DNA from 3 places in the Alteromonas fortis genome. Region 3 is predicted to be linked to each of the others. Evidence: predicted binding sites of a transcription regulator. Region 3 holds the regulator's gene; each other region holds the start of a gene.
What was found. The regulator FliA, encoded in region 3, starts transcription of late flagellar genes. The targets are predictions, from matches to a motif close to CTAAAGNTNNNNNNNNNNNNGCCGATA.
Positions count from the first base shown of each region.

Region 1: PCAR9_RS03395 (HAMP domain-containing methyl-accepting chemotaxis protein) is a predicted target of FliA. The motif match lies at 9,438-9,464, and genes of this name have one in related genera.
Region 2: PCAR9_RS09780 (VC2046/SO_2500 family protein) is a predicted target of FliA. The motif match lies at 8,740-8,766, and genes of this name have one in related genera.

Region 1 covers NZ_LR812090.1:762,094-773,077, reverse strand. The annotation lists gene dsbC (bifunctional protein-disulfide isomerase/oxidoreductase DsbC) at 1-93, opposite strand, end outside; gene xerD (site-specific tyrosine recombinase XerD) at 477-1,403, opposite strand; gene djlA (co-chaperone DjlA) at 1,404-2,273, opposite strand; gene lptD (LPS assembly protein LptD) at 2,681-4,939, shown strand; gene surA (peptidylprolyl isomerase SurA) at 4,993-6,282, shown strand; gene pdxA (4-hydroxythreonine-4-phosphate dehydrogenase PdxA) at 6,296-7,282, shown strand; gene rsmA (16S rRNA (adenine(1518)-N(6)/adenine(1519)-N(6))-dimethyltransferase RsmA) at 7,279-8,106, shown strand; gene apaG (Co2+/Mg2+ efflux facilitator ApaG/CorD) at 8,115-8,489, shown strand; gene PCAR9_RS03400 (symmetrical bis(5'-nucleosyl)-tetraphosphatase) at 8,497-9,324, shown strand; gene PCAR9_RS03395 (HAMP domain-containing methyl-accepting chemotaxis protein) at 9,608-10,984, shown strand, end outside.
Region 2 covers NZ_LR812090.1:2,265,479-2,276,462, forward strand. The annotation lists gene PCAR9_RS09740 (Mpo1 family 2-hydroxy fatty acid dioxygenase) at 1-284, shown strand, start outside; gene PCAR9_RS09745 (sensor histidine kinase) at 425-1,498, shown strand; gene PCAR9_RS09750 (LytR/AlgR family response regulator transcription factor) at 1,500-2,327, shown strand; gene PCAR9_RS09755 (ATP-dependent 6-phosphofructokinase) at 2,463-3,467, opposite strand; gene PCAR9_RS09760 (DUF6279 family lipoprotein) at 3,679-4,521, shown strand; gene PCAR9_RS09765 (TIGR03915 family putative DNA repair protein) at 4,679-5,473, opposite strand; gene PCAR9_RS09770 (putative DNA modification/repair radical SAM protein) at 5,525-6,766, opposite strand; gene PCAR9_RS09775 (response regulator) at 7,037-8,677, opposite strand; gene PCAR9_RS09780 (VC2046/SO_2500 family protein) at 8,799-9,371, shown strand; gene trhO (oxygen-dependent tRNA uridine(34) hydroxylase TrhO) at 9,450-10,445, shown strand; gene PCAR9_RS09790 (EF-hand domain-containing protein) at 10,498-10,746, shown strand.
Region 3 covers NZ_LR812090.1:1,144,729-1,155,712, forward strand. The annotation lists gene flhB (flagellar biosynthesis protein FlhB) at 1-351, shown strand, start outside; gene flhA (flagellar biosynthesis protein FlhA) at 518-2,617, shown strand; gene flhF (flagellar biosynthesis GTPase FlhF) at 2,647-4,056, shown strand; gene PCAR9_RS04985 (MinD/ParA family protein) at 4,062-4,928, shown strand; gene PCAR9_RS04990 (RNA polymerase sigma factor FliA) at 4,925-5,656, shown strand; gene cheY (chemotaxis response regulator CheY) at 5,693-6,076, shown strand; gene PCAR9_RS05000 (protein phosphatase CheZ) at 6,111-6,866, shown strand; gene PCAR9_RS05005 (chemotaxis protein CheA) at 6,879-9,152, shown strand; gene PCAR9_RS05010 (protein-glutamate methylesterase/protein-glutamine glutaminase) at 9,181-10,311, shown strand; gene PCAR9_RS05015 (ParA family protein) at 10,340-10,984, shown strand, end outside.

The DNA of each region.
Region 1 (10,984 bases), 380 kb from region 3:
GATAGCGGCTTCGTCAGCAGCTTGCGCGCTCAACCCTAACAGAGAACCTGCCGCTACTACGCTGGCTAACAAAATTTTCTTTACTGCTTTCACTAAATACTCTCCATTTCGCCATTTAAGCTTGTTTGTACTCACTTGGCCTAGATTGCAGCTGCCTAAATATGTGCTTTCATCTTAAGGCAACCACTAAACATTTTCATACTCATTACTTTCAGACCGACGAACTTAGCAAAAAATTGCACTTTTCTCGCTAATTTTTTGATTATCTGTGCATTGCGCTGCAACAGAATGCTCTTAAGGTAACCACGGGGTTAATAAACTACAACCCCCCAGTATTGGGCTACTACGCTTAATCTAAAGTAATCCTTCATTTATATCCTATCACACCCCTTTTCGTTTAATACATGCATAAGCAGAGCCTCGTCGTACACAGAGCTCAGTTTGTAGCATTCTTGCTCAATGCATTTTTGTACTCGTTAGCCTCGGGGGTGATGACTATGAATAAGCGTCTGCAGTCGCTCTGTCGCTACATGGGTATAAATTTGGGTTGTAGATAAGTCGCTATGACCTAACAACATTTGTACTACACGTAAATCTGCGCCGTGGTTTAACAGATGCGTAGCAAAAGCATGGCGTAATGTATGGGGGGATAAATGTTGTTCAATACCTGCTTTAACCGCATAGTACTTAATGCGATGCCAAAATGTTTGGCGCGTCATTTTTTGTCCGCGTTTACTTAGAAAAACCACGTCAGAGGTTTTTGTGGCAAGAATAGGCCGGGCGGTTTTTATATAGGTTAGTAACCATTCGATTGCATCTTCCCCAAGAGGTACTAAGCGCTCTTTGTTTCCTTTACCTACCACCCTTACCACGCCTTGTTGAAGGCTAACTTGGTCCATCGTTAACCCTATTAACTCACTTACACGCAGGCCCGTAGCATAGAGGACTTCAAGCATGCTTTTGTCTCGGCATTCAATTGGGTCGTCAGTTAAAGGGGCATTAAGTAAATCTTCAACCTGCTGCTCACTTAAAGAAGAAGGCAAGGCTTTTGGCGTTTTTGGGTTAGACAACGCAGAAACAGGGCTGTCTACGCGAATTTGTTTGCTTATAAGAAACACAAAAAAGGCGCGAATGGCGCTAAGCGCGCGTTGCGTGCTGCGAGTGGACAGGCCTTTATCATGGCGATAGGCAAGGTAATCTTGAAGCTGTTCAGTGGTCAGCACAGCAATATCCTTCACCCCTTGATTGTTGCTGTAAATGGCAAGCTTAGTGAGGTCGGTGCGATAGCTTTGCTGAGTATGTTCTGAAAGCCCTTTTTCGAGCCACAACATTTCAATAAAACCATCAATATGTGCCTGACTTGCCGCAGGCACATAGGTTAACTCACGTTCAATTTTTGCCATTTAGAAGCCACGCTTTTGCTTAATCAACTCGTAAGCTGACTGAATATCTTGCGCCTTCTTTTTGGCAATCTCCATCGCCTGTTCTGGCAAGCCTTTAGACACGAGTTTATCTGGATGATGTTCAGCCATGCGCTTTCTGTAAGCTCGCTTTATTACTTTCTCATCGTCAGATGCTGCTACGCCTAGAATGCGATAGGCATCATCTAAGCTTTGCTGTTCTGAGTAGGCCGATTGCTGACCACGGTGCCGCTGTCCTGCCCCCGAGTGAGCACGTTGCCCCGCACCTGAGTGTGCCCGTTGTCTGAATCGAATTTCAGCTTCATACATCGAAATAAGGTAATCTAAATCACGACGCCTAAAACCCAGAGGTTTCGCCACTTTTTCTAATACGTTGTATTCTTCTTGAGAAAGCTGACCGTCGGCAAACGCCGCTTGAATAAGAATTTCCAAGAATACTTGCAGAATATCCCGTCGACCGTGGCTGGCATCATAGAAGCCTTTTAACGTATCCACTAAAGGGAAGTCTCGTGCTTTGCCCTCTCTGAATGCATCCTGTGCTTCTCGGCGGGCATCGCCTGTCAGGCGCATTTCGTCCATTAGCGCTGTAGCAATTTGAATCTCTCTATCAGTCACCTTGCCGTCAGACTTAGCAAGATGACCTAATGCACTAAACAAGCTATGAAAGAAAATGGCTTGCTGCTTTAAATTGTCCTGATCAGTAAAAAAGCGCCCAAAGCCACCTAGTTGATTAAAGTCTTGGCGATAGGCTTTATCAAAAAAGTGTCCGACTACCAGCCCTAGGATCGCGCCTGGTATTTTCAAAAACATAAAGCCGAACAAGGCGCCGAGGATTTTTCCCCAAATTGACATCGCGTCATTCTCCATTGGTGCACTGTTTAGAAAGTTGATGTTACTGTCGTTAATTCACGCCGTGCAAAGCGCGTTAATCATCATATCAAATACATAAGTTAATTAACTAGGGCTTAAGCAGAGCGAAATCAAGCTTACTGCCGCTAATTACCGCTGTCTTTGATGTGTTGTGCATATAAAAGTGCATTTTTTTGCCTGAATGGTTGGTAATTGCGACAGAAGCGCTTAGAATTGAGCGCTTGTATAAAATAGTAATAGCTAGTGAGCCCCAAGCTTTTCTACGGTAAAAGCAGTAAAGGGCGCTTGATCACTGGTTTTTTTAATCGTTATGTCGAACTAACCGAGACGCAAGTCGTCTTACTTGGGTTTAAAAGCAACATACAACAAAACAGGCCACCCATTTACGCATGAAAAACACCTGCGCCATGCTTGTTTCCGCGACTCTTTTGCCTACGGTCGCGTTTGCACAGGAAACGACAGCTTCAAATTCTCAATCAAACTCAGATGCAGCCCCTCTTGCATTCTGCTCAGTCGAACCTGTTACTTTTAGTAGCCAAGCATTGATGCCTAAGGGCCATGTTAAAGTTGAAGCTAATCGTACAGAAATCATTCAAGACACTGTAGCTCTGTTTTCTGGCAATGTAGACATAACGTCAGACACCGCGATAATCAGTGCCTCGCAGGCACAAGTTAATGGAACCGGTAGTGGGCGCGACCTTATTGCAAAAGGCGATGTAACCTACCAAGATGCGCAACTAAAAGTGGAAAGCGATGCGGTAACCTTGCGTTCTGAAGAAGAGCGCTTGGAGATGCAAAATACCCGCTATAAGCTGACTGGGTTTGTAGGACAAGGTGCAGCCGAAGATATTTTGTTAGATACAGATACCGGCATAGTTCTAAAGGAAGTAAGTTTCTCTACTTGCCCAGAGGGTGATGAAGACTGGATGATTCGCGCCAGCGAAATCAGCTTGGAAAAAGGGACGGTATGGGGTCAAGCCAAACACACCAGGTTCTACATTGCCGATGTTCCTGTATTTTACTTGCCTTATTTTGCGTTTCCAGTAAGTAATGAGCGACAAACCGGCTTGTTATTTCCCGAGCTGACGAGTTCTAGTCGAACTGGCGTAGACTACACTCAGCCTTTTTACTGGAATATTGCGCCTAACTACGACATGACTATATCCCCCCGATTAATGTCATTGCGCGGTCTTCAGCTAAATACCGAGTTTCGTTACCTAACAGAACGCAGTCAAGGTACAGCCTACGTTGAATATCTACCAAGTGATTCGGATATTTCAGGTAACCCAGACCGATATTTTTATCGCCTTGAACACCAAGGGTTAATTGCTGATAACTGGCTGCTCAATATTGATTTCAACGGACTAAGTGACGATAACTACATAGTAGACCTTGGGTCAGACTACTACAGCCGCTCTGATACCCATCTATACCGAAATATTGGTTTGAGTTACTACTCTCAGAACCTTTCAGTCAGTATGCAGGTTAAAGATTTCGAAGTATTAGGTGATACTGCTGACAGCTATCGCGCTGTTCCAGAAATTAAAGTTAACTACAACAAAGCACTAGGCGAATACTTTGAGTTTAACCTTGACTCAGAAGTCGCTCATTTCGACAACACGTTAGATACTGCGCCAACCGCAACGCGATTCCACATTGCGCCAACGCTTGCTGTACCGGTTCGCGCGGCGTGGGGTGAAGTCGTTGCCGAAACCACAGTTTTTCAAACTGTATATCAGCAAGACAATGTGGAAGGAACCGATTTAGAAGAAGATGTAGAGCGTACCCTTGGTCAGGCTCGTCTTTACGGTGCACTATACTTCGAAAGAGATACATCTTGGTTTAGTGACGATATGTCGATGACCCTTGAACCTAAAATTCAGTATCTTTACACGTCTTATGAAGATCAAACTGCCATCGGCTTTTATGACTCAACACCGCTGTTGACCGATGTTGAAGGCTTGTTTCGAGGCCAAGAGTTTACTGGCCTTGATAGAATTAGCGACAACAACCAGATTACCCTTGGTGCTACCACACGCATGTTAGATAAAAACAATCGGGAACAATTCGTTCTTAGTGTGGGTCAGATATTCTACCTTGAAGATAACAAAGTGGTTGCGGCAACTAAAAATCAAGATCGTTCAGCCCTTGCCGCTGAGGTAGATTGGCGCTTTAACCAAAATTGGTTTTTCCATTCTGATGTGCAGGTCACCACTGATACAGACAAAGTTGACCTGAGCAGCGTGGGCATTGAATACCGTAAAGATGACGCGCGCTTTATTCAATTAAGTCATCGCTACGTTCGCGACCTTAGTGGTGAAACCATTAATCAAATTGGTGTTTCAGCAAGCTGGCCAATTTCTGAGAATTGGCAGTGGGTTGGACGTACTTATCGAGATTTAGAGCGCAATCGAAGTGTGGAAACCTACGCAGGTATTCAATATGAGTCGTGCTGCTGGGCAGTTCGACTTGTTGCTCAGCGCAGTTTGAACAACCGCTACAACGACAGTGGCGTCCAAACAACGGATGATTTTGACTCTGGTGTTTCGCTACAGTTTATCTTCAAAGGCATTGGTTCGTCGGGAACCCAAAGAAGCATGCTTGAAGACGGTATGTTTGGCTATCGCCAGCCTTATAGTTTAAATTAACCCGCAGTTGAGCGCTCAGCAGCGCTTGAAAGCAATTAACCAATAATAAAAGAGTGTGTATGAAGTTCATTATCCGTGCATTGATGTTAGGTGCCCTACTCTCGTTTAATAGCGTGGCACAAGAAGTAATGCTTGACCGCGTTGCTGTAATTGTTGACCAAGGCGTTATACTTGAGAGTGAAATTAAAGCCCTCGTACAAGACGTTAAGCGCAACGCTGAAGCTAACAACCAACAGCTACCTTCAGACCGTGCGCTTCGTACACAGGCTATTGAGCGTTTAATTACGAAGAGCCTTCAGCTACAAATGGCTGAGCGTATGGGTATTCGTATCAGTGACCCTCAACTTGAGCAAACCATTGGTAATATTGCGGCCAATCAAAATGCGACCGTTGAACAACTTCGCGCGCAATTAGCCGCTGAAGGCATTGCATACGATGACTATCGCGAAGATATTCGTGAAGAAATCATTATGGGTGAAGTACGCCGCGCAAACGTACGCCGCCGCGTTTATATCACGCCTCAAGAAATAGATACGCTGATAGAAATAATGGAGCAACAGGGTGCAACGCAGGCAGAATACCGTTTAGGTCATATCCTTATTGGCTTCCCACCTGAACCAACAGACGAAGACATTCAGGCAGCACGTGACCGCGCAGATAAAGTTATCTCACTATTAGAGTCGGGCTCTGATTTTGCTAAAATTGCCATTGCTTCATCATCGGGTAACGAAGCATTAGAAGGTGGTGATATGGGCTGGCTGAATATTAATGCTATGCCAACACTCTTCGCTGAAGCGATTCAAGATAAAGATAAAGATGCGCTTGTTGGTCCTATCCGAAGCGGCGCAGGCTTTCACATTCTAAAAGTACTAGATACTCGCGGTATTGAGAAAGTTACCGTTGAAGAAGTTAACTCGCGCCATATTCTGGTTAAGCCATCAATTATTTTAAGCGAAGAAAAAGCAAAACAGATGCTAGTGCGCTTTAAAGAAGAATTGAAAAACGGTGAGGCGGACTTTGCAGAGTTAGCAAAAGAATATTCGGAAGACCCGGGCTCGGCCCTTCGCGGTGGAGAATTAGGTTGGTCTGACCCAGGTAACTATGTACCTGAGTTTAAAGAAGCATTATCACAGCTTGAACCTGGCGAATACAGCGACCCAGTGCGCACGGTTCACGGCTGGCACTTGATTCAACTTAACGACCGTCGCATGGATGACGCAACGGATAAACGCAAAGAAGAGAAAGCTTCTCAGCTTATTTTCAATCGTAAATTTTCAGAAGAAACCGAGAACTGGTTACGTGAGATGCGTGATGCCGCTTACGTCGAAGTTGTCGAATCTTAATAATAAGTTATTCATGAGCACACCAATTAAAATAGCAATAACGCCGGGAGAACCGGCAGGTATCGGGCCAGATTTGATCATTAAACTGGCCCAGGAAACATGGCAAGCCCAGCTTGTCGTGTTTGCCGATGGCGACATGCTAAAAGCACGAGCAAGCGCCTTAGGGCTTCCGTTAACACTAATCGATTACGATGCAAATAACCCGCAGATACAAGATGCGGGTTCGTTGTTTATAAAGCAGATAGACAAAACTGCTGATGTTATCCCCGGAACGCTTGATAGTGAGAACGGGCTTTATGTAGTCGAAACCTTACGCCAAGCATGCCAGGCCAATATGGACGGTGACTTTGACGCTGTTGTAACTGGCCCGGTACATAAAGGTATCATTAACAAAGCAGGGGTGTCCTTCAGCGGACATACTGAGTTTTTCGCTTACCAGTCTAATACCATTGATGTGGTTATGCTGTTAGCTACAGAAGGTTTAAATGTAGCGCTAGCTACGACTCACATCCCTCTTGAATACGTGGCAAAAGCGATAACCCGCGAGCGCCTACACAAAGTTATCCATATTATAAACACTGACCTGAAGCTAAAGTTTGGCATCAATGAGCCCCACATTTACGTATGCGGATTAAATCCGCACGCGGGTGAAGATGGCCATATTGGTACTGAAGAAATTCACACTATTGTTCCAGCACTGAATGAATTAAGAGACGAAGGCCTTAAGATCACCGGTCCCCTGCCCGCTGACACCATATTTCAGCCTAAATACCTAGAAAATGCCGATGTTGTGCTAGCTATGTATCACGACCAAGGCTTACCCGTGCTAAAATACAAGGGTTTTGGGGCGTCAGTGAATATCACATTAGGATTACCTTTTGTTCGCACTTCAGTAGATCACGGTACTGCATTAGATTTAGCAGGTACTGGTGAAGCCGACGCCGGTAGTTTCAGAAAAGCATTGGAAAAAGCCATTGAGCTTGCACATCATCAACAATGAGTAAAACACATTTAGGCCATACGGCCAGAAAGCGATTCGGGCAGAACTTCCTACACGATGACTACGTGATAGGTAAAATTGTAGCAGCCATCGCGCCAAAAAATGAGCAAAACCTGGTAGAAATTGGGCCGGGTTTAGGCGCATTAACAGACCCTGTTTGTGAAGAAGTTGACGCATTAACGGTTATTGAACTTGACCGCGACCTTGCCAAACGACTGCGACATCACCCATTCAACGGAGAAAAACTAACCGTTATTGAACAAGACGCGATGACGATGGATTTCGGCGCACTATGCAAAGAAATGCCAGTAAAAGACAAGAAGCTTCGTGTATTTGGTAACTTGCCTTACAACATTTCAACGCCGCTAATGTTCCACCTTTTTGACCATGCTCAGTGCATTGAAGACATGCACTTTATGCTTCAAAAAGAAGTGGTTAACAGGCTAGCAGCGGGCCCTGGCTCTAAGAACTACGGCAGGCTTTCTGTTATGGCCCAGTATTATTGCCACGTGATCCCTGTTTTGAATGTTCCGCCAGGTGCCTTCAAGCCACCTCCGAAAGTAGACTCGGCTGTTGTAAAACTAGTTCCGCATCAAGCTCCACCCGTTGATGTTGAATCAGTAAACACGCTTGAGCGCGTTTGTGCACAGGCTTTTAATCAACGCCGAAAAACTATTCGTAACTCACTGAAAGACAGCTTGAGTGAGGAAGAAATCCGTGAGTTAGGGATAGATCCAACTTCTCGCGCAGAAGTGCTATCGCTTAACGACTTTGCCACTATAGCTAACGCTGTATCGGCAAAAGAGCACCAACAAGAGCAGTAAGTTCCTCTATGGATGTACTTGATATAAAGGTGCGGGTGAAAACCCGTCACCTTCCTGAGCACCTTCCCTCAGATTCCAAGCAATTTGCTTTCGCCTACCACATTACTATTGAAAACAATAGCGAGCATACCGTACAACTGCTTAGTCGCTACTGGAAGATAACCGACGCTAACGGTAAAACGTCAGAAGTAGAAGGTGATGGAGTGGTAGGAAAACAGCCTATAATGAAAGCGGGTGAACATTTTGACTATACGAGCGGCGCAGTCATTGACACACCAGTTGGCAATATGGAAGGCTATTATGTAATGGAACTAGAAAGCGGCGAGCGCTTCCGCGTTCCTATAAACGTATTTCGCCTAGCTATTCCAAGCATTCTTCATTAAGGGTTTTATGTCTAAAGGTAATACCTACGTCATTGGCGATATTCAAGGCTGTTATGACGGCCTTCGCCGCGTATTGGATAAAGTAGAATTTGACGAGACAAACGACAAGCTGTTTGCTGTCGGCGATTTGGTTGCAAGAGGAGAAGATTCGCTAAGCACATTGCGTTTTCTGAAATCTCTTGGCAGCCAATTTAGTAGTGTTTTAGGTAATCACGACCTGCACTTACTTGCTGTTGTAAACGGTATTCGCAAAGCGAAAAAGTCAGACAAATTAGAGCCACTACTTAATGCGGCAGATTTAACAGAACTTGTCGATTGGTTAAGGCAGTTCCCGCTGGCAACGAAGTTAAACGAACAATCAATAATGGTTCACGCTGGTCTTTATCCTCAATGGTCTATCGATGATTGCGTTTCACTTAGTGATGAAGTTAGCAACATCCTCAAGTCCGATGATTACGCCACTTTTCTTTCAAAGATGTACGGTAATACACCCGACAAGTGGTCAGATAAACTTGAGGAGGACGAGCGACTGCGCTTTATTGTAAATGCGTGTACGCGCATGCGGTTTGTTCATACAGATGGCACCCTCGACTTTGACAACAAGTCTCATCCTAGTACAGTTTCCAATACTGCTAATAGCACCTTAAAGCCTTGGTTTGAAGTAGAAAATACAAAGCTCACAACTAGCCAGCGAGTAATTTTCGGACACTGGGCCGCCCTATCAGGTCATACAAATAACTCACAATTTGTTGGTTTAGATACTGGCTACGTGTGGGGGCAAAGTATGACGCTGTTGAATTTAGATACCTCAGCTTTGATTAGCGTTACAGCATAAAATCATTATTGTATACACGCCTTTAGATACGAAACTTATCTGAGAAAGAACCCGCTTTTCCCGGCTTAACTGGTTGTACCAGTAATAACAATTAGACTTAAGTGCTAAATAAAATAAACATTAAGTCTTTGTAGCCGATACACTTACTTGTAAAAGTAACGATGATGTTTCGTTACCTGCTCAGCATTCAAGCAAGCGTCACTTTATAAGTGCTATATTTTGTTAGCTGAGGCGGGTAATATCGTTAGGGATAAAAATAAAAAACACTCATCCAGGAGTTCCGATGAAAATAACGGTAGCCACACGCGTAATCGGGGGATTTGTAGCGATTAGCGCACTTCTAATCGTTATAAGTGTTGTCTCACTTTATAACCTCAATTCCATAGGCTCTGCAACAGAGGAAGTAAATGACGTTGCTTTGCCCACGGTAGCAGGCAGTAATGCACTTAAAGCAAGCTTCCTAAATATGGGTCGACTTACCTTCGAAAGCTATATCGAAGAAGATTTAAGTGATCTTAAGGACAAAAGAGCGTCATTCGACTCTGCCAAAGATACCTTTGAAAACGAGTACAATAAGCTAGCGCAGGCCGTTAGTAATGAGCCAGAGCTTAGAAACACGCTAAACAGTGTTCGCGAATCTTATGATGCGTATATCACTAATGTTGAGGCTATGTACAAAAATCACCAAATGTACCTCGACTTGCGCAACAATATACAAGACAAACTAGGTGATGCTGAAGATAATGCAGACGATGCCTCTACCTACCTTCTGGATTTTTCGGACCTAGACGCGGTTCAGCGCGATCCTAACCTCAGACGTGCTGCTGAGATTGGTGGTCAACTTGAAACTTCGCTTCTTTCGCTACTTACTGTTTCTTATGAATATATCAAAACTGAAACGCTAGTTCGCTCACAGACACTTGGCAACGAAGTTGACCTTGTAGTTGAAAAAGTAGTTACCCAGCTAAGCGAAATGGTTGAAGCAGCGGGCGGTCGTGATGACTCAGGTACACTTGATGATATTAACGACTTAGTAAATGACGCCATCAATGCCATAAAAGCTAACGACGGCGTAGTGCAGCTTCATGTGGATCGTTTAGAGCGCAGAAACGATGCTGAACAAGCACTTAATGCATCAGATTCAAATATCGCACAGGGTGTTGTGGCACTTGAAAACCTGCTGAATCTTGCTGATAAGAAAGCATCTCATATAGAAAATCAGGTGAACGGTGCCATTACAACAGGTAACACCTTTGTTATTGTTGTTGTTCTCATCTCTATTGCCGTAGCAGCCTTCATTGGCTACGTAACCGTTCGTGCTATTACACGCCCGCTTTATCGCGTAAACGAACTACTTACTGTTGCTTCATCGGGTGACCTTACTCATCGCCTAGACGATTCAGCGCAAGACGAGTTTGGGCTACTAGCAAGAAACTGTAATACGCTAATTGGCAACCTGAAAGAGCTGATTACTGCCATTAACGTTCGCGCAGAGCAGTTAGCTGCGGCGTCGGAACAAACATCAGCCGTGACGGCACAAACCACACATTCAATTCAGGATCAGAAATCACAAATTGGCCAAGTCGCGACGGCGACAACAGAAATGCACTCAACGTCGCAGCTTGTTGTACAAAATGCCGAAGACACGCTTAGCCAAATT
Region 2 (10,984 bases), 1.1 Mb from region 3:
CAGTCCCCGTGCTCTATTATTACTTCATGTTGTCTGGGCCAATAGGTGCAGCAATGACACTGCTCACCATATTATGCTTTGGCGCTGTTAATACGTTAGAGCACTTTAATATCTCAGTATGGTTATTCTCCTTAGTTTTGTTTGTCGTCATGTGGGTATTGCAGTTTATTGGACACCATATAGAAGGCAAAAAACCATCGTTCTTCGAAGATCTACGCTTCCTTTTAGTTGGTCCTGCTTGGTGGTGGGTTCACTGGCTTAAGAGAATGAACATAAGCTATTAATATAAGCGACGTTCTTTTGAAAAATGCTTAATTTCAAGAATTTGCCCTGCGACCAGAGGCATAAGGTGTACGACCAAGCCGCTTGGGTCACAGCAAGGCTGGCGTATAATCTTCATATTAGTTTTTAAATTGGTAATAATGTGAGTCGCTTTCAGCGTGTAATAGAAAGTAATGAACGGTTATTTTGGACGTTGCACAGCGCAGGCTGGGCAGGGTTTGCGATAATTTATTACATCGGTTCGTTTCTTCATGATGTAAGGCCCATTTGGGTTTTTATAATCATGCTAAACGCCTATGCAGGGTGGTTGTTAACCATTCCACTGCGCTACATTTATCGTTGGGCAAGGAAACAATCGCCGCTAAACATGATCATAATAGTGATAGTGTCGTGTTATCTAATAGCGTTATTGTGGGCAGTAGTGAAAAACATTAACTACTGGGAAATATATAAACACGGGTATCGCCCAGACGAATGGTATATGTATTTCACCAACACCATTAACTCATTGATAATGGTCGGCTGCTGGAGTGGTGTGTACTTCGGCATCAAAAACTTTCAGATGCTGCAAAAAGAAAAGCAAAATGCGCTTAAAGCCAGCACCATGGCTCACCAGGCGCACATCAAAATGCTTCGCTATCAGCTTAACCCGCATTTTCTTTTTAATACGCTGAATGCTATTTCTACCCTTATCCTTTTGAAAGAAAATGATACGGCGGAGGCTATGGTCTCGCGCTTAAGTGATTTCTTGCGCTACTCGCTAGACAATGACCCGATAAAACGCGTCCCGTTAGGTCAAGAGATAAAGGCGTTAAGACTTTATCTTGAAATAGAAAAGGTGCGTTTTGATGATAGGTTAGATGTACAGTGGGATATCGACGAAGAGTGCGAAAGTGCGCTTGTACCCAGTATGATCTTGCAGCCAATTATTGAAAATTCAATAAAGCATGCCATATCTAAGATGGAAAATGGTGGTCGTATTTCCATAACGGCACGTACGTTTGGTAATGATTTATTGATGGACGTGGCTGATAACGGCCCAGGCGCAGATATCAAAGATGGCAACCTTAGCCGTGAAAATGGTGTGGGCTTAGCCAACATAAAAGAGCGTTTGCAATCCCTTTATCATCGTAATTTTGCATTCTCTATAGAACACAATCAGCCTTCCGGTGTGCGGGTTAGAATTCGCATACCGTATGAAGTTAAGGACGTATAACATGACAAAGCAAGTGATTAAAACCATTGTAGTGGACGACGAACCTTTAGCGCGCAGAGGCCTTCGTGCAAGGTTGGAACGTCATGATGATGTACAGGTTCTTGCAGAATGTCAGAACGGTCTTGAAGCTGTGAGCAGTATTTCTCAACATCGTCCAGACTTAGTGTTTTTAGACATTCAAATGCCGGGTTTGAATGGCTTTCAAGTAATTCACAAGCTTCGTGAATTAAAGCAGCCAATTCCAATGATTGTTTTCGTAACTGCCTACGATAACTATGCGATTAAAGCTTTTGACATACACGCGCTAGACTATCTGTTAAAGCCAGCGGACGATGAGCGTCTTGGCGCCGCGTTAGATAAGGTTCGTGAATACTTCTCAACACAACATCAAGATGAGCAGTCTCAAAAGTTGGTGAGCCTAGTGGCTGAACTAACCGGTGATGATTGCGAGGAAATTCTACGTAAATTAGCTAGCGGAGAGCCGGTTGAGACGAACCCTTACCCTGATGTTTTAGCTATCAAAGATGGTTCAGAAGTAACCCGTGTAAACGTACAAGACATTCAATGGATTGATGCAGCAGGCGATTATATGTGCGTACATGCGCTTGATGGCATGCACATAATGCGTAAAACCATGAAAGAGCTTGAGCAAGAACTAAACCCACAATTTTTCGTTCGCGTGCACCGTTCTGCCATAGCTAATATTCGTTTTGTTAAAAAGCTAGTCAGTCACATCAGTGGCGAGTACCACTTAATACTCCAAAACGATACAGAACTTAAGGTAAGCCGCAGTCACCGCGATAAAGTCAAAGCGGCTATGAAAATGTAACCTAGCTCAAGTAGTAAAATGTTTAAGGCGTTGTTTAGAAATAGACAACGCCTTTTTTGTTTGTGGTTTTCAGTAACTAACTATGCGGATTGGTAAACGCTTCTTGTTTTCTAATTATAGCCTCTAACCGTCAATTCAGTTGCTGCTGTATCGCTCATTCATAAGCGTAAGCATAGCGTCAACACGTGCCTCGTTAAGAGGTTTGGTATCTTCCCACGTTTTGTTAAGGGGGACAGTAACAGGGCGTTGATTTACTTCACCTACCATAATGTTAGTAATGTCACTGCCGACTAGACTTATTGCGAATTCTCCAAGTGTCGTTGCGAGCAACCTGTCTTGGGCAACAGGTGAGCCACCACGCTGAACATGGCCTAAGGTTACCGGCCTGACGTCACTGATATCGTGGCTCTGTAATGCCTCAGTAAGGCCAGCTAAGCCATTTGGCCATACGTTTTCAGCAACGACGACGATGAAACTAACTGGTCCTTTTAACGCGCGCTGGGCTTTTATTTGGGCAACAAGTTTCTCTATTTCTTTTTCAGCAGATTCAAAAAATTCCGGTACAACCACGTAGTCGGCTGCAGAAGAGAGTGCAGCATTCAATGCTAAAAAGCCCGCGTTCCTGCCCATGACTTCTATAAGAAATATACGCTCAAATGCATCTGCAGTATCTCGAACTTTATCGATAGAACTCATCGCAGTGTCTATAGCGGTAAAATAGCCGATGGTTGAATCTGTGCCGCTAATGTCGTTATCTATCGTGCCGGGAATTCCTAAAATTTGGCCGTCCCATTCTTTCCCTAATTCCGCTGCACCTCGAAATGAGCCGTCGCCGCCAATCACAATAAGCGTATCAATTTCTGCTTTCATCAAATTGTTAGCTGCTTTTTTAATTCCTTCTTGGCGCTTAAGCTCTTTGCACCTTGCACTGTGCAAAATGGTACCGCCTTGTTGGATCAAGTTGTGGGTAGTGTCAAGCGATAGGGGAATGTACTCTTGTTGCAACAGTCCATTGTAACCATGCTTATAGCCAAGCAGCGTATAGTTAGCTTTCTGGCATGCGATAATTGCAGCACGTATACATGCATTCATACCTGGTGCGTCGCCACCAGAGGTTAAAATTGCGACACGTTTTGACACATTAAAGTCCTTCTTTTTACCAGTATTACAGTTAAGGTAACGTTAAGGTAACAAGACGTAAAGTGAACATCTGTATTGTAGAGAATTTAAATAATTTAAAATAATAAAGCAGACCGAGTAGCGAACGCTTCACCACCCACGTCTGTTTTTTAATTGAGTTTATATAAGCGAATTTGCAGCAAATGACGTAGTTAACAAAAAAGGATGAGTTATGCGTGTACTGTTAGTATTTATTTCTGTTGTGTTTCTTGCATCATGTAGTTCCAAATTGGCCTACAACAACCTGGATTGGTGGGTTTACTGGTACATGGACGACTATATTGAACTTAAAGATGAGCAAGAAGAAAAATTTGATGACTATCTTCAAAACTGGCTACGCTGGCACAAAACCTCTGAACTTAAACGTTACCAAGCTCAACTTACCGATATTAAACGTCAAATAAAAGAAGGGACCTTAGATTCAAACTCTGTCCATGAACACCTTGCAAACGCAAGAGCGCATTGGGAAAGAGTGCGTAATGAAGTTAGCCCTGAATTAGCAGAAATAGCCAAAACGCTCGATGATGAACAAGTTGTTACGCTTTTTGCCGCCCTCGAAAAAGATAACAAAGAGGAGGAAGAAGAGCGAAAAGAGGCGCTGGAAAAGTCTGAAGAAGAACGGTTAAAAGAGCGTGTCGAGCGCATTGAGGAGACCATCAGTGAACGCATAGGCAAGCTAACTAGCGAACAAAAGCAAATTGTTGACTCTTACGCGACTCAGTTCATTCCCACGGGAGGAGAGTGGTTAACCTATCGCAGAAATATACAAAATGCGGCGCGAAAATTATTTGTAACCCGTAAATTTAACGATAAATTTGAAACGGAACTGGTTGTTCTAATGCAAAACTCAGATAGCTATAAAAGCGATGTTTACAAGCAAAGCAGCGCACATAACATGACCGTTAGCGCTGCGTTAATATCTGAGCTTTTCACCACGCTAACTGACGAGCAGCGAGAAACCCTTATAGAAAGTATTGATGACCTAATTGACACTATAGAAAATTTTAGAGACTAAGTTGGTATTACAAATAGATACTAATCCAAAGTAGAATTACACAAATCAGCGCTAAACAAAGCTTGGCTCAGATGTACTAGCTCAGAGTTTATGGGCCAAGCTCGTTTATGGTTATTCGTTTGGGTTAGCTCGTTAATACAAGCTCATTTGTATTGACTCAGTGCTTATTGCCATCGTTTATCATTTTTCTGGCCCGAGCGTCCGATTGCTTAATCATATCGTCTATCAGCGACGTCTCTGGCATATTTTTCCAATACTTTTTAGGCATCTGATTTAACATCGCACCTGTTTTGATACGCGCTGGATTAAATATATTGGCGTAATAGGTCAACCAGTATTTTTCAATGCGGTCATCATCGGGTACAACGCTTGGATCGGGATTATCTTCTAGTACTAGGGTTTCGGTATCCCAATGAGCTGCACGATAGGGCGTTAATATAGACCACCGCATATTCTTAAAACGGGTTTGGAAGAAGTTGAGCTTTATCTCTAAACTGAAATGCTCTGGTTCATACCAGGCGACAAAATGCTCTTGCCCCTCTAGGTCTATTTCTCTGAACCTCAGGAAAGCACTCATTTTGTAAGCATCACGTTTTACCGCTTTCGCCATGGCGAAAAGCTGAATGACATCGTCGTCAGTTTTCATTTGTAAAAGTTGCTTATTTTCATAAACGACACGCCATAACACCCGGTAACAAAGCGCAAATCGTTTATCATCGTTATGACATAGGGCGTACTTTAAAAGCATCAGTGTAGGTTTAGGAATACTAAGCTTGCTTCGCGGCCTTTTTCTTTCGCATTGCTCATCACCACTACCGAACAGATCGTCTTGTACAGAATGTGCGCTCTGCCAAATAATATGTTCAGGGGGAATGCGCTCAGCAATGCATTCTCGCGAAGCTTCCCGCCATTCATCAAAGCCAGGTATTGAAGTAATGGTAATGGTCTTCATGTAACGCTACCTTTTAGACTACGGCTGAATTTAGCTGCATTAACAACACACTCAAGCGTTAAACAACTCAAACTGTTTAGGCTGTTTAAACTGAAGCTCGAAATTATTACTGTCGAGTAAATGGATATCAGGGAAGTAATCTCCAACGCTGATAAAAGGCTTCAATTTTTTAAGAGGTAGCCGCATTTTAGTAAGGTCAATCCAGTTGAGCTTTGTATTACGCCTTATAGATAAAATCTTTTGTACCGTTCGCGCACCAAGACCGGGAACGCGTAGCAGCATTTGTTTGTCAGCTTTGTTCAAATCAATGGGAAATAGATGACGGTTACGTAATGCCCATGAAAGTTTCGGGTCGTAGTCCATATCTAACATGTCGTCTTGCAAGATTTCATCTAGGCCAAAACCGTAAAAGCGTAAAAGCCAATCCGCTTGATACAAGCGGTGTTCTCGTATCAATGGCGCCGGTTTTAGCGGTAAAACTTCCGAAGCATCAGGGATAGGGGAAAATGCTGAGTAATACACACGTCGAAGTTTCTGATCGCTGTAGAGCTTAACGCTTGTGCCTAAAATGGTTTTATCGTTTGACCCATCGGCACCTATAATCATTTGCGTAGACTGCCCCCCAGGTGCGAACCGGGGAGGGCGTTTGCCCGAATATGTTTTGTCTACTTTATGCTCTGCAATTTTTTCTTTTAACGTATTCATCGAACCGTGAATATCGCCAAGATCTTTTTCTGGGGCATACTTGTTTAGCGAAGACTGTGTAGGCATTTCCACATTAATACTAAGTCTATCAGCATAAAGACCCGCTTCTGCTTGTAGTTCTGGCGACGCATTCGGGATAGTTTTAAGGTGAATATATCCTTTAAACCCGTGATCAAGACGTAGCGATTTTGCAATACGCACCATGCTTTCCATAGTGATATCGGGCGAACCCACAATTCCAGAACTTAAAAACAAACCCTCAATGTAATTGCGCTTATAAAAATTTAGGGTTAAATCTACCGTTTCTTTAACTGTAAAACGCGCCCGTTGAACATTGCTTGAAACTCTATTAATGCAATAATGGCAATCATAAATACAGTAGTTTGTCATAAGGATCTTAAGCAGCGAAACACACCTTCCATCTGGTGTGAAGCTATGGCATATCCCCGAGCCACCGGTAAGCGAACCTATACCGGTCTTTTCGGTTTTTCCAGCTTGTCGTTTACCTGCTGAACCACTCGCGCAAGACGCGTCGTACTTGGCCGCATCGGAAAGAATTTCAAGTTTTTGTATCAGTCTGTCATGCATCGCCGATGTTTACTTCCTTTAACCAGTCTCAGTTAAACAGCCTAGTGTTTTTAACCAAAGTATCGATATGAGCGTTTTTTGGCATAAGCTGCATGGCACTGCGTTATATCATGTATATATATACAGCACAATTGATTACGGCAGTAGAGGGGAAAGTTTTAATGTTAACCAACGCGGCTTACAACACAGATGTATAGGCTAATAGCAATGAATTACCAGCGATAGAAAAAGGTAGGGTTGCTTTGAAAAGAACTAATATGTCACTGGGTATCAAAAGCCAATATACTTAGAAAGTTCATCTCGAATATTTTCGTACTTTTCTTTGTATGGCGCTTTGAGTGTCATATCATCAATCAGCTTAAACAAACGCTTACATTCGTTTATTAACTTCATTTCCGCTTTATCTTCTTTTATGGCTATTTGAAGAAGGCATTGAAGCAGGTTAAGTGCAACACCTGTATTAACAGGTGCAAAACCTTGAGCAAGGGCAAACGAGGCTTTAGCGCGTTCAAAGTCTTGTTGCTGGTAGTGTTGAATGCCCTCACGGTTAAATTGCTGATAGCTAGCGAGGCTTTTTTGTGCGTTTTGCGCTTGTGTCTTTAACATGTAAGAACTGTTTTGGTCGAGTTCTTCACCCCTCGATGAAAGTAGAGAACTTAACTGCAGCGCGTCGTCGAACTCTCCCAGCTTATACATAACGTTAATGCTATCTGGAATGAACGCTGTAGGTACTTCTGCGTATTTATCATCAAGCTGTATTTGCGATGTATTGAGATGACGCTTTGCATCAATGAGCTTCCCATCAATCGCGCTTATCCTTGCATTTACAATATTGCCAAAAATTTCTACGTCGAACTCCCTGTCGATTTTATATAGGTGCTCATCAAACTTACCACGCTGTAATGTGAGTAAGGCTTCTTGCTGATATTTATTGCGCTGGCTTTTGTCATCAGCAGATTCAGCGACATCAAGTAAACTACGTATCATTGTGCACCAATGTAAACTTGCTTTATGTACAGTGCGTTTTGATAGGTTCCAAATTGCTTGGCTAGAGTTGGCTGCTAGTACTAAATCGTCATTTTCCCGGCCAATTTCACAAGCCTTATAATGACGAGGTAATGAAAACGGGGAAAGCTTGATAGCTTCCCTAATCGCATCTAGGGCTTTTTCACCTGCGTCCAAGGCGTGATGCGCTTGCGCAAGAATATCATGAGCATCAGCATTGAAACGGTTGCGTTTTAACGTTTTCTTGGCAATGGATATCGCTTTTTCATATTCATTCAACAGCAGATAGGTTCTACCAATTGCTATTTGTGCCCATAGCACAGGCCTACCTTCGATATATTCTTTTAGTACATCTAGAGCTTTTTGGGGTTGAGAAATACGCCAATAGAGTTCAACTAGCAGTTGTTCGCAGTGTCCTTTGTAGTGGCGAGGGTTTTCTAAAAGTGTCTCAATATGATCTATGGCACTGTTGTATTCACCTTGCTCTATAAGGTTGAACGCTTGTTGAAGAAATTGTCGTTTTTGCCACGCACGAACGATGCGAGATTTTAACTGTACTTGTGAAAAGGGTTTTATTAGAAAATCGTCTGGGCGACGTTCAATACTGCCAAGCACAACCGGTCGAGCACTATCTGCACTGATAAGAATAAATACTGAGGTTGGATTGATAAGCCTTCGCGTGCGCAACTCTTCTATAAGTTCATAGCCATTTTTGGTATCAGCACCCAAGTGTAAGTCGCAAATTACAATATCAAATTTGTGCTTTTTACACAGCGATACCGCCTGTTCAGCAGAAGACTTAGTGACGACATCAGACGCCCCCATTGAATGCATTAGCCCTTTCAAAAGAAGAAGGAAAGGACGTTGGTCCTCAACAATCAGTACTTGTTTGTTGCTAAATTGCATTTCGAATCCGTGAATAAACACACTATCAATTAGTAGAAGTATATCTAACTTTAGAAAATAAGCTTAAGAAAAACATTATCTTGCCGACAACATACGTATACAACAACAGCATTGTGTACGTATGTCGCCAGATTTAGCCTCAGCAAATGAACAAACATCAATAGACCCCAGTATTTACTGGGAGCGAAGTGGTGTACTTGCTCGGGCGTCATCGCAGGGGGCATTGTTCTCGTTATACCTTGCAATGCAGCAACATAGCGTAGCTGAACCGTTTGAAATTGAAGCGGCAACGTCAGACGCTGACACAGCGAATAGTATAGAAGCGCAACTTGCGGCGTTAAATCACTATAGACGTCCTTCACTGTCCGTCAGTGAAAATGAATGGACAGACATGCAAGTACACTCAAATTTACTCGCTACAGACTACGAAGGTGCACGCCTTTTTCTTAGTATGAAGCCTGCGCCGTTAGCTCAAACTGATGACGCGAAGCGCATCCCGGATGACGTTGTAGACAACTGCAGTCTAGCTACCCAGAAACGACTGAAAAAGCAATATGACAACGCTATAAAAGAAGATAATACGTTACTTTACGATGTTATATCTTCGCAAGGCGACGCCGATGACGGGAAATATGGGAAAGATAAGCACCAAGCTAAAACGCCAGACTTTTCTTCATTTGAAAATATCGCCTAGTTTTTAACGGTCAGTTTTGTTATATTCCGCGCCGCATTTTTGCACTGGTCTTACGCTCCAATCAGCAAAGGTTAAAATATGTCTAAATATATTGTATGCGCAATGTATAAATTTGTTGCGCTTGAAAACTTTAAAGAAATCCGCCAGCCGCTTCTAGAAACTATGGAAGCAAATGGTATAAAAGGTACGCTTCTACTTGCTCACGAAGGCATTAACGGTACAGTTTCAGGTACCCGTGAAGGTATCGACGCATTGCTCGCTTATCTGAATAGCGATGAACGTATCAATCCTATCTCTTACAAAGAATCACTTCACGACGAACAGCCGTTCTATCGCACTAAGGTGAAACTTAAAAAAGAAATCGTGACCATGGGCGTTGAAGGTATCGACCCTCGCCAAACTGTAGGCACTTACGTCAAGCCTAAAGACTGGAATGCGCTAATAAGCGACCCAGATGTAACCGTAATTGACACGCGAAACGGTTATGAAATAGAAATTGGCACTTTCAAAAACGCCATTGATCCTAAAACCGACACGTTTCGCGAATTCCCAGAATACGTAGAAAAAGAACTCGACCCGTCAAAAAACAAAAAAGTAGCCATGTTCTGTACTGGCGGCATACGCTGTGAAAAGTCGACAGCGTATTTGAAAGAGCAGGGGTTTGAAGAGGTTTACCACTTAGAAGGCGGCATTTTACAGTATCTTGAAGATGTGCCGAAAGAAGAGTCTATGTGGGAAGGCGACTGCTTTGTTTTCGATAACCGCGTTGCGGTAAACCACGACCTTGAAAAGAGTCATTACGAACAGTGTTACGCGTGTCGACTCCCTATTACTGAAGAAGATACGCAAAGCGATAAGTATGAGCCTGGCGTAAGCTGCCCTCACTGTTACGGCACGCATACCGACGATCAAATTGCTCGCTTTAGAGAGCGCGAAAAGCAGGTTCAGCTAGCGAAAGAGCGTCAGCAGGAACACGTGGGTACCGAAGCGCGTTTGACCATGGAACAAAAGCGTAAGGAAAAAGCAGAAGCTCAACGTTTACGCGCACTTAAAGCAAAAGAAAATCAGGCGTAGACAGTCAGAAAGAAGGGCGTTACACTCGTGTTTATTGCAGTTGAAATAAGGAATGCGAGTGAGCACTCAACTTTCAGAATCTAAAATTGAAGAAATTAGAAAGGACTTCAGCTTTTTCGATCGTGATGGCAATGGCCAAATCGATTTACCTGAGTTCATCGAGCTTCTAACCGTAATTTCGCCAAAGACTAAAGCTAGCCACGTACAAGAAGGCTTTAAGCTTATCGATAGTAACGACGATGGTTACATCGACTTCGAAGAGTTTTTGGAGTGGTGGCAAGAAGGGTGGTGGGAGTACTAAGTTTACTTAGTAACGCAAACCATCGCTAAAGCTTCGTGTACGCTCTGTTGAGCGTGTCTTAAAAGCTTATAGTTACCGCAAAAAGAAAACGCTAAAACGGGTGCTTTGTAAAGCACCCGTTTTTTTATGCTTGAGTTGCGCTGATATGAGTTGGCTAATTTAGGTTTACATGTTTATTGTTGGACGGCTGCTTTGAGCGTAAAGCGGCCCTTGGATATTTCTACCTCTCGAGACCGCT
Region 3 (10,984 bases):
CCTCAGGCAGACGTGGTAGTAACCAACCCGACTCACTTTTCAGTAGCGATTAAGTATGATGAACAGGGCGTAAGAGCACCTGTTGTGGTGGCAAAAGGGGCTGATGAATTGGCCATGCATATCAGAAAAATTGCTACCGCCAATGACGTACCCTTAATACCTTCTCCTGTACTTGCTCGTGCCATCTTTTATTCGACAGAAGTCGACGATGAAATTCCGAACGCCTTATTTATGGCGGTAGCGCAGGTGCTAGCACACGTCTATCAGCTTAAAGCACATAGGGCAGGAAAGGGTAAGCGTCCTAAACCACTTAAACGAGATTTGCCTATTCCTCCAGAATACCGTCGCTAAGTGACTATTTTACTGCGGTTTTTTTTGGCTTTTTTATACTTATCGCATACTTTTGGGGTCTATTGGTATATGTAAATGCCGCTTTGTATAAAGCTGGCACGTTAGTTGAAAACTCTATTGAAGATTTACATAAAGCGTCAATTTTCTGATAGAGAGACACCAAGCCATGCAGTTATCCGGTTATCTTCAGCGATTCGATAAAAATCAGCTGCAAAATTTTACCAGTGGTTTAGGCGCGCCTATTGTCCTTTTGGCAATCATGGGAATGGTAATACTACCCATGCCGCCGTTTTTACTCGACGTATTGTTTAGCTTTAATATTGCGCTCTCTCTCGTCATCATTTTGGTGGCGGTACTCACTCAACGGCCTGTGGATTTTGGTATTTTCCCACTTGTGCTACTAATTGCGACAGTTCTGCGTCTGGCACTAAACGTTGCATCTACGCGGGTTGTATTACTTTACGGTCACGAAGGGGGAGATGCAGCAGGGAAGGTGATTGAAGCCTTCGGTGCGGTTGTTATCGGCGGTAACTATGCTGTGGGTATTGTTGTCTTCGCTATCCTTCTTATTATTAACTTCAAGGTAGTAACCGCAGGTGCGGGACGTATTTCAGAAGTAAGTGCTCGCTTTACCTTGGATGCTATGCCAGGTAAGCAAATGGCAATTGACGCTGATCTGAACGCAGGCTATATCGATCAAGACCAAGCGCGTCAGCGTCGCGAAGAAATAACCGCAGAGGCTGACTTTTACGGGTCGATGGACGGTGCATCAAAGTTTGTAAAAGGTGATGCGGTTGCCGGTCTTTTTATCATGCTCATCAATATCGTTGGCGGGTTATTTATAGGCATGATTCAGCACGATCTCTCATTTGGAAATGCCATAGAGATCTACACCATCTTGACCATTGGTGATGGTTTGGTGGCGCAGATACCTTCATTACTACTTTCGGTAGCTACGGCGATTATCGTTACTCGTGAAAACGAAACCCAGGAAATGGGAAAAGAAATCCGTGGCCAGCTAGGCAATAATCAAGCGCTTTATATTGCATCAGGCGTGCTTTTCGTCATGGGTATCATCCCGGGTATGCCTCATATCGCATTCTTGGGTTTTTCATTTTTGATTGCAGGGTTTGCGTATTGGCAGACAGTTCAAGCTAAGAAGAAAGCTGCAGAACCTCAATTACCAGAGAACATTGCAAAAGACGAAACTGTTGCACCTGAAGTTAAAGAGCTGGGATGGGACGACGTTCAGCAGGTGGATACCATTGGTTTAGAAGTGGGCTATCGCTTAATTCCTCTTGTTGATAAATCTCAAGGTGGCGAGTTGTTGACACGAATTAAAGGCGTGCGTAAAAAACTTTCCCAAGAACTCGGCTTCCTTATTCCACCTGTTCATATACGCGACAACTTAGACTTAGAGCCTAACACTTACACCATCGCTATGCTCGGCGTCACTATTGGCGATTCCGTTATAAGTCACGACGAAGAACTTGCCATTAACCCCGGACAAGTGTTCGGAAAATTAGAGGGGCGCGCTACTAAAGACCCTGCTTTCGGGTTAGATGCGGTGTGGATTAAGCCTAATAAGCGCGAGCACGCGCAAACTCTTGGATACACGGTTGTTGATGCCGCCACTGTTGTTGCGACTCATCTTAGTCAGTTACTTTCCAATAACGCCTATCAGTTACTTGGGCATGAAGAAGCGCAGCAGCTTTTAGATATGCTCGCCAAACAGCACCCTAAATTAGTTGAAGGTTTAGTACCCGATATTCTGCCGCTTAGTACAGTTGTGAAAGTGCTGCAAACCTTGCTATTTGAAGGTGTGCCTATTCGCGATATGCGCACCATTGTTCAGACTCTTAGTGAATACGGTACACGAAGCCAAGACCCAGATGTACTGGTGTCTGCAGTGCGTATAGCACTCAAGCGTTTAATCGTTCAAGAAATTACCCAAGGGGCGAAAGAGATACCTGTCATAACCTTGGCGCCAGAGTTGGAACAGATGTTGCACCAGTCCCTTCAAGCAGGTGGCGAAGACGGTGCTGGTATCGAACCAGGTCTGGCAGACAAGCTGCAAAAATCATTGCAGCAAGCCAGTCAGCAGCAAGAGTTAGAAGGGGAACCTGCAGTACTCCTTACCTCAGGCATGCTACGACCCGTTCTGTCTCGCTTCTTAAAGTATTCTGTTGTTGGGCTGCATGTTCTTTCATACCAAGAAGTGCCTGACGACAAACAAATAAAAATAGTCAGTTCGGTCGGTCAATAATCTGACACTGGGTGATTGGAGAGGTTGCAATGAAAATTAGACGTTTCTTCGGCAAAGATATGCGTGAGGCGCTAAGCCAAGTTAAAGCTGAGTTGGGCAGTGATGCTGTGATCATGTCAAATCGCAAAGTCGCTGACGGCATCGAGCTTGTAGCAGCCTACGACAAAGAGCCTGAAGCTAAGCTTTTCACGCCTAAGGCAGCACCACAAGCCGCGGCAAAAACACCTGGCCAAAAGGCTGTGCCTAGCTTAAGTGAAATTATTGGCGATGACGGTCCTGACAGCTTAAAAGCGTTGCTGGAAAAGCAGCATGGTGGAAACCCAGTTGCAAGCAGTTCTGCACAACCAAAACAGCCAATGTCAGCGAACGCTAAGCACGCCAACGAAATTGCCTCTCACTTAGATTTTTCAGAAGCGTTTATCGACGACCTTGGAACACAATCGCCAGCTCAAGATGTTGTCGAGCAAGAGACTTTTCCTGAGCACCAGGCGTCAAGTATGGGTGAAACACCTGTATCCCAGTCAGCTGAACTAGCTCAAATCAAAGAAGAGTTAGCTTCACTTCGCGACGTATTGCAGTATCAAGTTGCTGACTTAATGGAAGCGAAGAACAAGCGTCAAAAACCTGTTCATCAATATCTGGTCACGCGATTAACCGATATGGGGCTGAGTAGTGCACTAGCAACACAACTGATTAGCTATACACCGGCTCATTACAACGAACGTGACGCGTGGGTATATCTTCTTAACCTATTGGCTAATCGCATAAATGTTACCGGAAACGATATACTTAGCTCACAAGGTGCTGTTGCATTAGTTGGGCCTACTGGTACAGGTAAAACAACCACAGTTGCAAAGTTGGCCGCCCGCTACGCGCAGAAATATGGTGCAGAATCGGTGGCTATGATTACTATTGATACGTATAGAATTGCAGCCTATGAGCAACTAGCGACATACGGAAAAATTATTGGCTGTACTGTGCGAAAAGCGCAAACTAGTGAAGAACTTGCAGATTTATTGTTCCAACTTCGTCATAAGCGACTAGTATTGATTGATACAGCAGGTTTTAGTCAGCGTGATAGTCGATTAATTAAGCAAATTAAGCAGTTCGACAATGGCCAAATGCCAAAAGTTAAAAAATATTTGGTAGCGCAAGCCAATACGCAATATCCGGCTTTGCAGAGAATCATTCAAGCCTATGACGATATTGAACTAAGTGGCTGTATTTTCACAAAGTTAGATGAGTGCTACTCTTTAGGAGAGGTACTTAGTGCAGCGGTTGAATATCAACTACCGGTTAGTTATGTCACCGATGGTCAAAAAGTGCCTGAAGACATTAAGATTGCAGAAGCGAAATCTTTGGTTTCCGCTGCTGCAAAGCTTTATAAAAAGTACGGTTTGAATCATACTAGTGGTAACAACGCAATTAAAACAGCATAAGCAGTATGATTGACGATCAAGCGAGTAGCTTAAGAAAAATGAAGCAATCACGGTTAATCAAAGTAATCGCCGTCACTGGTGGTAAAGGTGGCGTAGGTAAAACAAACATTACACTTAACACTGCTATCGCCATGGCGAAGCAGGGTAAGCGGGTAATGGTTCTTGACGCGGACCTTGGTCTTGCAAACGTAGATGTGATGTTAGGCCTGCGAGTTGAGAAAAACTTATCTCACGTACTCTCTGGCGAGTGCACGTTGGACGAGGTTTTAGTAACCGGCCCACACGGTATTAAGATTGCTCCCGCCACATCTGGTACGCAGTCAATGGCGGAACTCTCACCCACACAGCACGCTGGCTTAATAAGAGCGTTTAGCGAGCTGCGTTCTCAAATAGACGTATTAATAGTCGACACCGCTGCTGGCATTTCAGATATGGTATTAAGCTTTTCTAAAGCCTCCCAAGATATCATGGTGGTGGTTTGCGATGAGCCAACATCACTAACTGATGCGTATGCGCTGATAAAAATCCTTAACCGTGAGCACGGTGTTTTTCGCTTTAAAGTTGTGGCCAATATGGTTCGCGATGTGCGAGAAGGTCAGGAATTATTTAGCAAATTAAGTAAAGTGACAGGGCGTTTTCTTGATGTTGCACTAGAATTAGTGGCGACGGTGCCATTTGACGAAAATATTCGCAAAGCAGTGCGTAAGCAAACAGCTATTGTAGATGCTTTTCCGGGCTCTCCTGCAGCCGTAGCGATAACTAAGCTAGCAAACAGGGCGCTTACTTGGCCTATTCCGGCGCAGCCTGGAGGTCACTTAGAATTTTTCATTGAACAATTAGTTGCAGAAAAAGCCGTAGGAAGTCAACGTTGAACAGCAAGGCAGCCGCTTATCAACAGCAAACAGATAAATCGCAGTTAGTCGAAAGACATGCGCCTCTGGTTAAGCGTATTGCGCACCATTTGATGGCGCGCCTGCCTGCGAGTGTTCTTGTTGATGACCTTATCCAATCAGGAATGATTGGTTTGTTAGAGGCCGCTCGAAACTTTGATGGGTCAAAAGGCGCAAGCTTCGAAACCTTCGCAGGTATCCGCATTCGCGGTGCCATGCTGGATGAAATACGCAAAGGTGATTGGACGCCACGTTCTGTTCACCGAAATGGTCGCGCAATAACAGAAGCGATATCTCAGGTAGAAAGTGAAACTGGGCGCGACGCACGAGATTCCGATATTGCTGACAAGCTTAATGTGAGCTTGCAGGATTATCACCAGATGCTCAATGAAGTAAATGCCGGGAAGCTGGTGGGCATTGAAGATTTAGGTGTGTCGGAAGATGTAATCACTACCGAGCAAAGTCGAGGCAGTGATGCACCGTTAGAAGATTTAATGCAGGGCGCATTTCAAAAAGCGCTGGCCCATGCAATAACGACATTACCCGAGCGAGAAGCGATTGTTCTTTCACTTTACTATGATGAAGAACTAAACTTAAGAGAAATAGGCGAGGTTCTCGACGTAAGTGAGTCGAGAGTCAGTCAAATTCATAGTCAAGCCATGTTAAAACTCAAATCACGAATGAAGTCGTGGCAAGCTGACGAAGAATAGAAATTAAAAACAATTAACCCCTCAGTGGAGGCTATTTTGGACAAAAGCATGAAAATTCTCGTGGTCGATGACTTTTCAACCATGAGACGAATCATCAAAAACCTGCTTAAAGATTTGGGTTTTGCCAATATCCAGGAAGCGGATGACGGAAGCACCGCATTACCTATGTTACAACAAGGCGATTTCGACTTTGTTGTTACTGATTGGAACATGCCTGGTATGCAGGGTATAGATCTGCTCCGAGCAATTAGAGCCGATGACAAACTTAAGCATCTGCCAGTACTTATGGTGACCGCCGAAGCGAAGAAGGAACAGATCGTTGCCGCCGCCCAAGCGGGTGTGAATGGTTACGTTGTTAAACCTTTTACCGCGGCAACGCTTAAAGAAAAATTAGATAAAATATTCGAACGTTTAGGTTGATCCAGACGCTCACCAGATAAATGAGGTTTACTGGATGTCAACGAATGTAAACGTTCCAATATCGTTAGAAGAAGCAAAGCAGCTTGTCACTTTTCTTGAAGAAGGTGACAAGACTTCAGCTAATGCACTACTTGAAGCCGTCTCAATGAAAGAAAACGTTGAGCTATTCGCTGAAGTAGGCAAGTTGACGCGTCAACTCCACGACGCATTAAACAACTTTCAAATAGACGACCGCATCAAAAATTTAGCTACAGACGATATCCCTGATGCTCAGTCCCGCCTTACCTACGTAATTGAAGAAACCGAGAAAGCTGCTAATACTACTATGGATGCCGTAGAGGCGAGTATGCCCATCGCTGAACTGCTCGCAGAGCGAATCGAAAAGGTTATGCCAGAGTGGAAAAAGCTGATGAACCGCCAAATCGAGTTGGGTGAGTTTAAGGTTTTATGTGCAGACTTAGACGAATTGTTGGAAGACGGTTCGAATCAGTCGGCTAAACTTACACAGTTACTTACTGAAGTTTTGATGGCACAAGGTTATCAAGACTTGACTGGACAGGTTATTCGTCGCGTTATCGACTTGGTTAAAGAAGTCGAAGATAGCCTTGTAAACATGCTTACTATGTTTGGCGAACGGGACGGTGCAGAACAAACTAAACCTTCCAGCGTTAAGGCCGATAAGGTTGATGGTGTAGAGGCAGAAGGCCCAATTATTGATGCTGACAAACGAGATGACGTCGTTTCAGGTCAAGATGATGTAGATGATCTTCTGTCTAGCTTAGGTTTTTAGGGGAGCGGGTGCATGTCGTTTGATGTTGACGAGGAAATATTACAGGACTTTCTAGTGGAAGCTGGAGAGATACTTGAACAATTACAAGAACAGCTCGTTGATCTTGAGAACAATCCTGAAGACGCGGACTTGCTTAACGCAATTTTTCGCGGCTATCACACAGTAAAAGGGGGAGCGGGCTTCCTTTCTCTTACTGAGTTAGTTGAAATTTGTCACGGTGCTGAAAACGTCTTTGACGTTATGCGCAATGGCCAACGAACGCTAACGCCTGAGTTAATGGATATCATTTTGCAAGCCACTGATGTGGTAGTTGAAATGTTTGAACGAGTAAAAGCACAAGAGCCGCTAGAGCCGGCAGATGCACACCTCGTCGACCTGTTACACAAACTCAGTCGCCCAGAATCTCCAGATGAAAACATTTTCGACAATGCAAGTGCGCCTGCCGCCGAGCCAGAAGTTGTCGCGGCTGAGCCCGAGGTCGTTGCAGAAGAGCCGGAACTAGTTATAGATGAACCAGTGCCAGCAGCGTCAGATACCAGTGAAAGTAGCGGTGGTATAGAAGAAATTACCGAAGATGAGTTTGAGGCTCTTCTTGATGAGCTTCATGGAGGTGGTGCTCCAGGACAAGCTGCATCAACCAATACAAAACCCGCCAAAACGGAGCCTGCGCAAACGTCAGCACCAGCGGCGAGCACTGACAGTGATGACATTACTGATGAAGAGTTCGAAGCACTGTTAGATGATCTGCACGGAAAAGGTCAGTTTGGTGGAGACGAAAAAAGTGCTGCAGAACCAGCATCAGCAGCTGCTCCGGCAAGTAGTGCCGGTGATGAAGAAATTACCGACGATGAATTTGAAGCTCTGCTTGATCAGCTTCACGGCTCAGGTCAAGGGCCAACTAAACAAAGCTCTGCTCCAGCAGCACCTGAACCTCCTGTAGACAAAGCGGCTACCGAGGCTGTTCAAAAAGCAAAGCAAGCGGCGAGTGCCCCGGCTGCGCCTAAGGCGAAGCCCGCACCTAGTGCAGCAAGCCCAGCTAAAACGAGTAAAGCAGCTGCACCTAAAGCGCCTTCCAAGAAAGATGATAAAAAAGGGGCTCCTGCTCCACCACCTGCTGAGACAACGGTACGTGTAGACACAAAGCGTTTAGACCAAATTATGAATATGGTCGGTGAACTCGTACTCGTTAGAAACCGACTGATAAGTTTGGGGATCAACAGCAACGACGAGAGCATGTCAAAGGCCATTGCTAACCTAGATGTAGTGACGGGAGACTTGCAAGGTGCGGTAATGAAAACCCGCATGCAGCCTATCAAGAAAGTGTTTGGCCGTTTTCCTCGCGTTGTACGTGACCTAGCTAGAAGCTTAAAGAAAGAAATTACCTTAGAGCTTGTAGGTGAAGAGACAGACTTAGATAAAAACTTGGTTGAAGCATTGGCCGACCCGCTAGTGCATTTGGTGAGAAACTCTGTCGACCACGGGATAGAAATGCCGGATGATCGTGCTGCGGCAGGTAAGCCTCGCATGGGTACAGTTCAGCTATCAGCATCTCAAGAAGGCGACCATATTCTTCTTACTATCGAAGACGACGGTAAAGGTATGGACGCCGAGAAGCTAAAAGAGATCGCAATTAGCCGTGGCGTATTGGATGTAGATGCAGCAGCACGCATGTCTGATGTTGAAGCGTTCAACCTTATCTTTGCACCTGGCTTTTCTACTAAAACCGAAATCAGCGATATTTCAGGTCGTGGTGTGGGCATGGACGTGGTTAAAACCAAAATTAACCAGCTCAACGGTACCATCAATATTGACTCGCAGTTAGGAAAAGGTACACGATTAGATATCAAGGTGCCGTTAACGCTCGCGATTCTACCTACGTTAATGATTGTTGTAGGAAAACAGACCTTTGCGTTACCATTAGGTGCGGTGAACGAAATAATAAATATGGACATCAAGAAGACCAATACGGTGGATGGCCAATTAACAATGATAGTTCGTTCAAAAGCAATCCCTCTGTTTTTCCTTGGCGAATGGTTAATCCGAGGCCCTAAAAATATAAATAAAGAAAAGGGGCATGTTGTTGTAGTGCAAATTGGTACACAGCAAGTCGGGTTTGTCGTAGACGCGCTAATAGGCCAGGAAGAAGTGGTTATCAAACCGCTGGATGCATTGTTGCAAGGAACGCCTGGTATGGCGGGAGCTACAATTACCTCAGACGGTGGTATTGCATTAATTTTAGATATTCCGAGCCTGCTAAAACGGTACGCGCGTAAACCCATTAAGTAAGGCGATGAATTAACAGGAATGATAATCCATGGTCTTTAAAGTCCTAGTCGTGGACGACTCGACCTTTTATCGCCGTCGAGTAAGAGAAATACTCGATGGTGATAGAGAACTTGAAGTTGTTGGGGAAGCGAGAAACGGGCGTGATGCACTGGATAAAACAGAAGCACTAAAACCCGATGTAATAACCATGGACGTTGAAATGCCTGTTATGGACGGTATTTCGGCGGTAAAGGCTATTATGGATAAACGCCCTACGCCTATTTTGATGTTTTCTTCATTGACGCATCATGGCGCTCAGGCAACGCTTGATGCGTTAGAGGCAGGCGCGCTAGATTTTTTACCCAAAAAATTCGAAGACATTGCCCAAGATAGAAAAGATGCTTCGCGACTGCTTTGTACTAAAGTTAGGTTGATAGCGCGAAGAGGATTGGGCTTGAAGCGCCCATCTCTTCGCACAGCGGAGACCAGAAAACTTCCTGATAATGCGCCCAAACAGGCTTTTTTCAAAACATCGGGTTTACTTTCAGGCCATAAAGGCGCCGACAAGCAGCCTACCGTTTCCTCAGTCAGGGCAACGGGTAAGCAGTACAGATGTTTAGCTATTGGGGCGTCCACAGGTGGACCTGTTGCACTTCAAAAAGTGCTTTCTCCACTACCTGCAGATTTTCCTCATCCTATTTTACTTGTGCAGCATATGCCTGGAACTTTCACTACTGCATTTGCACAGCGTTTAGATAGTAACTGTAAAATTAAAGTGAAAGAAGCAGAGCATGGCGATGTTTTAGCACCTGGGCACGCTTATCTTGCCCCGGGGGGAAAGCAAATGTTGCTCGAATCTATCGGTAGCAATAAGCGAATTTCCATCGTTGATGCAAGCCAGTCTGATAAGGTGAATTATAAGCCAAGCGTAGATCTAACCTTTAGCTCGTTGGCTAAAGTTTATGGTGGCGACGTGCTGGGAATCATCTTAACGGGTATGGGGGCAGACGGTCGAGAGGGCTGTCGAATACTCAAGGATAAGGGCGCGACTATTTGGGCGCAAGACCAAGACTCCTGTGTGGTTTACGGTATGCCTCAAGCTGTCGCTGTGGCTAATATATCGAGTAAAAATATTAATATCGATGATATAAGCAGTTGCGTTCAAACCGAAATGCGATAGCAGTTTGAACAGTAATGGAACAGTGATTATGAAAGTGTGGACTGTGGCAAATCAAAAAGGCGGGGTAGGTAAAACTACCACAACCGTAAGCCTTGGCGGCTTGCTAGCTCAAAAGGGCAAGCGAGTGCTCATGATAGATACCGATCCCCACGCATCGCTTAGTTACTATTTTGGTATTGATGCAGAAGCGACAAGCCATTCTGTTTACGACATTTTTATTAAGTCTAACGAGATTACTGCCGATAATGTTATGGACTGTCTCAGTCCTACAAAACTCGACAATTTATATGTGTTACCCGCAACCATGGCATTGGCGACGTTAGACCGAACCATGGGAAGCGAGCAGGGGATGGGCTTAGTGCTAAAAAAAGCACTAGCTAAAATATCCAGTGAGTTCGACTTTGCTATCATCGACTGCCCGCCTGTATTGGGCGTGTTAATGGTTAATGCCTTAGCGGCATGCGATAAGGTTATTGTTCCGACTCAGACAGAATATTTGGCGCTTAAAGGCTTAGATAGAATGATACGCACTATGGAAATAATGGGGCGTTCATTAGATAAGTCTTTTGATACTCTGATCATCCCTACTTTATTCGATAAGCGAACAAACGCCGCACTAGCGTCGAGAAAACGCTTAATGAGTGATTACGGTGAACGTGTATGGGAAGGTGTC